Regions from separate parts of the Anaerosalibacter massiliensis genome, predicted to be linked through region 2. Evidence: a T-box and tRNA genes for the amino acid it is inferred to sense, from the RefSeq annotation. Region 2 holds a T-box; the other holds one or more tRNA genes.
The links. The T-box of region 2 lies ahead of NSA23_RS14590 (valine--tRNA ligase). A T-box ahead of a tRNA ligase gene usually reads a tRNA of that ligase, here a tRNA-Val.
Positions count from the first base shown of each region.

Region 1: it encodes a tRNA-Val, which carries the amino acid that the T-box ahead of NSA23_RS14590 (valine--tRNA ligase) is inferred to sense. The anticodon was not compared.

Region 1 covers NZ_JANJZL010000004.1:246,278-249,708, reverse strand. The annotation lists gene NSA23_RS08405 (DMT family transporter) at 1-165, opposite strand, end outside; gene NSA23_RS08400 (diaminopimelate dehydrogenase) at 316-1,293, shown strand; tRNA gene NSA23_RS08395 (tRNA-Val) at 1,338-1,414, shown strand; gene proB (glutamate 5-kinase) at 1,426-2,211, opposite strand; gene NSA23_RS08385 (glutamate-5-semialdehyde dehydrogenase) at 2,223-3,431, opposite strand, start outside.
Region 2 covers NZ_JANJZL010000015.1:34,573-38,003, forward strand. The annotation lists gene NSA23_RS14575 (VanZ family protein) at 1-237, shown strand, start outside; gene NSA23_RS14580 (ABC transporter substrate-binding protein) at 271-1,281, opposite strand; gene pgsA (CDP-diacylglycerol--glycerol-3-phosphate 3-phosphatidyltransferase) at 1,378-1,914, shown strand; T-box leader at 1,975-2,194, shown strand; gene NSA23_RS14590 (valine--tRNA ligase) at 2,238-3,431, shown strand, end outside.

The sequences.
Region 1 (3,431 bases), on a different contig from region 2:
TACTGGTATAGATATTGCTAAAAAAGATGCTATAAAACGATAGGCCAAAATATCAATAGGATTAGACGTGCTAAGAGCCACTTTAGTAAATAAAAAAGAAAGCCCTACTATCAACGCATATAATAATGCTGAGATATAAGCTAAACTTTTACTTTCCTTATCCACATTTTTCAACCTCCCTTCACTGCTTATATTTATATTATATTGTAAAAATCTGACTGTCAATACTGCCATCTAGATAAATAAAACAAATTATGCTAAAATATTTATAATATGATCTAAGATTATAAATAACTTTTAAAGTAGGGGTGCACTATGAATAATAAAATACGAGTAGGAATAGTTGGATATGGCAATTTAGGAAAAGGTGTAGAACTAGCACTTAAACAAAATAATGATTTTGTACTTAAGGGAATCTTCACTAGGAGAGATACATCCCTTATAAAAACAAATTCAAAAATTATTCATATTTCTGAAATACTGAATTATAAAGATGAGATAGATGTCATGATTCTTTGCGGTGGTTCCGCTAATGATCTGCCAGAACAATGTCCAATACTTGCAGCTTGTTTCAATACTATAGATGCTTATGATAACCATAGCAAAATACCCGATTATTTTAATATGGTGGATGATATTGCAAAAGAATCTAATAAGGTAAGTCTAATTTCTATAGGATGGGATCCAGGACTTTTTTCTATCAACCGTCTATTAGCCCAAGCTATCCTTCCAAAAGGTCAAGACTACACCTTCTGGGGTGAAGGAGTAAGTCAAGGTCATTCTGAAGCTATTCGAAAAATAAATGGTGTAAAATATGCAGTTCAATATACTATACCTATAAAAGATGCAATTGAAAAAGCAAGGTCTGGAAACAATCCACATCTTAAAACTAGAGAAAAACATAAAAGAACTTGTTATGTAGTACCTTTTGATTTTGATCATACTGATGCAATTGAAAAAGAAATAAAAACTATGCCAGATTATTTCCTTGACTATGATACCACAGTCCATTTTATCACAGAAGAAGATTTTGTGAAAAATCATTCTAAAATGCCTCATGGAGGTTTTGTTATTTCTACTGATATAAATGAAAATAATCATAGACAAAAAATGGAGTTTAATTTATCTTTAGATAATAATCCAGAGTTCACTGCTTCTGTACTGGTTGCTTTTGCTCGTGGAGTTTATAGATTGGCTTTGGAAGGTAAAAAAGGTGCTTTTTCCATTTTTGATATTCCTCTTTCATATATCTCTCCAAAATCTGGTAAGGAATTAAGAAAAGAATTATTATAATTGAAAATACAATAATTTTATGATAAGATATATAAAAAGTAAGTGGGCGATTGGCTCAGCTGGTTAGAGTGCCACGTTGACATCGTGGAGATCATTGGTTCGAATCCGATATCGCCCACCATTATATATATTTCAAATAAAAACTGTCCCTTTTTCTTCTCCGCTTTCTAATTTTTCTATTATATTATCTTTTTTTCCGTTTGCCACTATCATATTTATATCAAATTTATTTACAAGTCTTGCTGCCTTTAACTTAGTCGATATACCTCCTGTTCCAAAAGAACTAGACCTACCTATTGATATGTTTTTTTCTAGTTCATCAATATTATCTACTAACTCAATCAACTTAGCATCTTTGTGTTCTACAGGACTTTTATCATATATTCCATTTATATCACTTAAAATTATAAGTAGATCTGCATTCCATAATACAGTTGTTTGGGCAGCTAACATATCATTATCTCCTATTTTTATTTCTTCTACACAAACTGTATCATTTTCATTGACTATGGGTATAACATTTTCATCTAATAATGTAAATAATGTATTTCTTATATTCAAAGTTCTTGAACTATCATTAAAATCTTCTCTTGTTAGAAGTATCTGAGCTACATGCACATTATATTTATTGAAAATTATTCTATAAGAATCCATAAGCTCTACTTGACCTATTGCACATAGAGCCTGTTTATAGTTTACATCTTCTTTTCTTGACCATCTACATAAAGTAGATACCCCTGCAATTCTAGCTCCTGAAGAAACAATTACTACCTGTTTACCTTTATCTATTAAAGATTTTACTTGACTAGCTAAACTATCCAAAAATTTTTTATTTATAACTCCATCCTTACTAGTTATTGTACTACTTCCGATTTTTATAACTATTTTCTTGCTATTCTTTATTATATCCTGTTCCATATCAAATCCCTCTACTTTCTTATTTGTCCATCTCCTATTACTAAATATTTATATGTTATTAATTGTTCTAACCCAACTGGTCCTCTTGCATGAGTTTTTTGTGTGCTTATGCCCATTTCAGCACCAAATCCAAATTCTCCTCCATCAGTAAAACGGGTTGAGGCATTTACATATACTGTTGAGGCATCTACTTTTCTTAAAAACATTTGAGCATTAGTAAAATTTTCCGTTATTATAGCCTCTGAATGTTTAGTACCATAATTTTGTATATGTTCTATAGCTTCATCAATATCTTTAACAACCTTTACAGCTATAATATAATCTAAAAACTCCTCTTTCCAATCAGATTCTTTTGCTTCTTTAACTTCTATTATTTCCCTAGTTTTTGTACATCCTCTTATTTCAACTATGCTTTGTATTTTTTCAAAAACCATAGGTAAAAATTTATCTGCTATAGCCTCATGAACCAATAATGTTTCACAAGCATTGCATACTCCTACTCGTTGAGTTTTCGCATTGTTTACAATATTTAATGCCTTTTTTAAATTCGCATTTTTATCTACAAATACATGGCAATTTCCAATACCTGTTTCTAATATTGGCACTGAAGAATTTTTTACTACAAAATCTATTAACCCTTTTCCTCCTCTAGGAATGATTAAATCAATATATTCATTGGCCTTAAGCATATCGTAAACATGTTGCCTATCACTTTCTTCTATAAATTGTATTACTTCTTCTGAAATATTACTTGATTTTAGTCCTTCCTTTATTGCTTTTACAATGGCTTTGTTTGAATGAATAGCACTGGAACTTCCCCTTAGCATTATACAATTACCACTTTTAAGAGCCAAACTAAAAGCATCTACTGTCACATTAGGTCTTGATTCATATACTATACCTATAACTCCTAATGGTACAGTCATTTTAGATATAGTAAGCCCATTTTCTAAAGTCCATACCTTATCACTTTTCCATATAGGATCTGGTAGTTTAATCACTGTATTGATTCCTTCTATTATGCCATCTAATCTCTCATTATCTAATCTTAATCTGTCTATTAATCCAGATTTCATATTATTTTTTTTTTCTAATTCTATATCTTTAGCATTGTTTTCTAATATATCTTCTCTGTGATTTTCTAAACTTTCACTAACTTTTTTAAGAGCTATATTCTTATCTTCTGTAGAAGCCGTAGAAAATTCTTCTTCTGCTTTTTT
Region 2 (3,431 bases):
CCTTTAGGATTTTTATTACCTTTACTTAAGGAAAGACTAAAGGAACTTAAAAAAATATTTAAAATTGCATTTATAATCAGTCTAACTTTTGAAGTTATACAGTTAATAACAGGTCTTGGACAATTTGATGTAGATGATATAATTTTAAATGTTTTAGGTGGAGTACTAGGTTTTTTAATATATAAGATTTTCTATAAAATATATGATCATAGTTTTGTAGCAAATAAAAATAAATAATTCATTTTTATTTGCTACAAATAGATTTTTTAATTACTTGGTTATTTTCTTCATTGCTTTTTCAGCAAATTTAGTTATTACTATTTCGCTATAATCTGCTCTTTCTTCTAGTTCTCCTGCTATTTCCATAATATCCATCATATGATTTAATCCTTCTTCCGTAAGAATCAAATCTGGCTTCCAAGTGTCTTGTTCTTTATATCTAGTTATAAGGGCTATAAGTACTTCATCATCAGTATCAGGGAATTGGGGTTTTACAGCTTTGGCTATTTCTTCTACACTATGAGATTGGACCCAAAGCATGCTTTTATATATAGCATTGGTGAATTTTTGGACTGTTTCTTCATTTTTATCTATATAATCCTTTGTTGCAGAATAGCATGTATACGGAAGATAGCCAGCTTCTTCTCCAATAGAAGCAACTACATGACCTTTATCTTCTTTTTCTAATGTAGCAGCTACTGGTTCAAATAAGGCTACATAATCTCCTTCTCCTCCAGTAAAGGCTCCTGCCATGACATCAAATTGAATATCGGTCCTTACATTTACATCAGTTCCTGGTTCTAGTCCATGTTTTTTGAGGACATATTCTAAGGTCATTTCTGGCATGCCACCTTTTCTGCCTCCAATAATAGTTTTTCCTTTTAAATTTTCAAATTTAAAGTTTTCTTCTTTTTCTCTTCCTACAAGAAAAGAGCCATCTTTTTGTGTTAATTGAGCAAAATTAATAGCATAGTTTGATTTTCCTTGATTATACACATATACTGACGCTTCTGGTCCCATGAATCCAATATCTGCTTCTCCACTTAGTAGTGCAGTCATGCATTTGTCTGCTCCCTTTCCATTAATCAGTTCAATTTCAAGTCCTTCTTCTTCAAAAAATCCTTGAGTTATAGCTACGTATTGAGGGGTATAAAATAAAGAGTGAGTTACTTCTATAAGTTTAATAGTTTTTAAATTGTTTTTTTTGCATCCAGTTAAACTAAAACTTATAAAAATTGTCAATACTAATACCAAGGAAAAAAGTTTAATACTTTTTTTCATTAGAATCCCTCCTAAAAATTAATGGAGACTAGATTATTTTTATTATATGATTATAATAGATAAAGAGTTACAAAAATAATGGAAAAGGAGAATAATATGAATTTAGCAAATGGCCTTACATTAAGTAGAATTTTTTTAATACCTATTTATTTGTTATTTTTTTATTCTACTCTTGAAAAGAGAATAGTTTATGCAGGTATAGTACTTATATTATCAGGGATAACAGATATACTAGATGGATATATAGCAAGAAAATACGATATGATAACAAAACTTGGAACAGCCCTTGATCCTGTGGCAGATAAGCTAACTACCTTTGCAGTTTTAGTAAGCTTTAATTCTTATGGACTAATTCCTCCATGGATTTTAATCGTATTGGGAATGAAAGAATTAGCCCTTATAGTGGGGGGTGGTATATTATATTATTTTGGAGGAGAAAAGGTAATACCTGCAAATAAGTTTGGGAAGGTAGCTACTTTTTCTTTCTATGTAGCAATAATTTCTGTAATTTTGTCTTTATCGCAGATGATGACAAATATATTATTATATATTGCAATAACTTTCCACTTATTTGCTTTTTTAAATTATCTAACTATATTTAAAACTATTATGAGAGATAAAGATGAAGCTTAAATTGTTGACAAATAAGGGGATACTTATATATAATAACTATAACTAAATGAATAACCCTATATTTAGACTATGAAGAAGAGGAGTAAGAATATATCCTATATAGAGAGAATAGTCCATAGGCTGAAAGACTTTTCTAGGCAATGTTTTCTGAAAGTAGCTTCTGAGTTTTCAAGCTGAATCTTAGTAGGTTTGAACGGTTAATACCGTTATATATTTGAGAGCCATAGTTTTTAGCTATGGAAACTAAGGTGGTACCGCGAAAATTTCCTTCGTCCTTATATATGGATGAGGGTTTTTTTATATTTAAAAGGAGGATTTATAATATGATTGAAAATTTACCTAAGACATATAATCCTAAGGATTTTGAAGAAAAAATTTATAAGTTTTGGAATGACAAGAGATATTTTGAGGCTGATGTAAACAAAGAAAAAGAACCTTTTACAATTATGATGCCTCCACCAAATGTTACTGGAAATCTTCATATGGGGCATGCTTTAAACAATACAATACAAGATATATTGATAAGATGGAAGAGAATGGAAGGATATGAGGCATTATGGCTTCCAGGAACAGATCATGCTAGTATATCTACTGAAGCTAAAGTAGTGGAAAAATTGAAAAAAGAAGGAAAAAGTAAAGAAAATTTAGGAAGAGAAAAATTTTTAGAAGAAGCATGGGATTGGACTAGAGAATATGGAGGCAATATAAATAATCAATTAAGAAAATTAGGTGTTTCTTGTGATTGGTCCAAGGAAAGATTTACATTAGATAAAGGTTTAAGTAATGCAGTAGAAGAAGTATTTATAAGACTTTATAACAAAGGCCTTATTTATAGAGGAGATAGAATAATAAATTGGTGTCCAACTTGTAAAACAGCTATTTCTGATGCAGAAGTGGACCATGAGGATTCCCATGGACATCTTTGGCATATAAAATATCCTATAAAAGATAGTGAAGACTTTATAACTATTGCAACTACCAGACCAGAAACGATTTTAGGAGACTTAGCTATAGCAGTACATCCAGAAGATGAAAGATATACTAGATTAGTTGGAAAATATGCCATACTTCCACTAGTGAATAGGGAAATTCCTATAGTAGCAGATGAGTATGTAGATATGGAATTTGGTACTGGTGCTGTTAAGATAACACCATCCCATGATCCAAATGATTTTGAAGTTGGCCACAGACATAATCTAGGTCAATACAAAATTATGAATGATGATGCTACAATAAATGAAAATGGTGGAGAATATGAGGGACTTGATAGATATGAAGCTAGAGAGAAGATTGTCAGAGATTTAGATAAAGAGGGATATTTATTAAAAATAGAAGACCATGAGAATAATGTAGGTCATTGTGAGAGGTGTAAGACTGTAGTTGAACCTATAATATCTAAACAATGGTTTGTGAAAATGGAACCTTTAGCAAAGCCAGCCCTTGAGGCTTATAGAAATGGAAATTTGAAATTTATTCCTAAGAGATTCGGCAAAATTTATTCCCATTGGCTAGAAAAT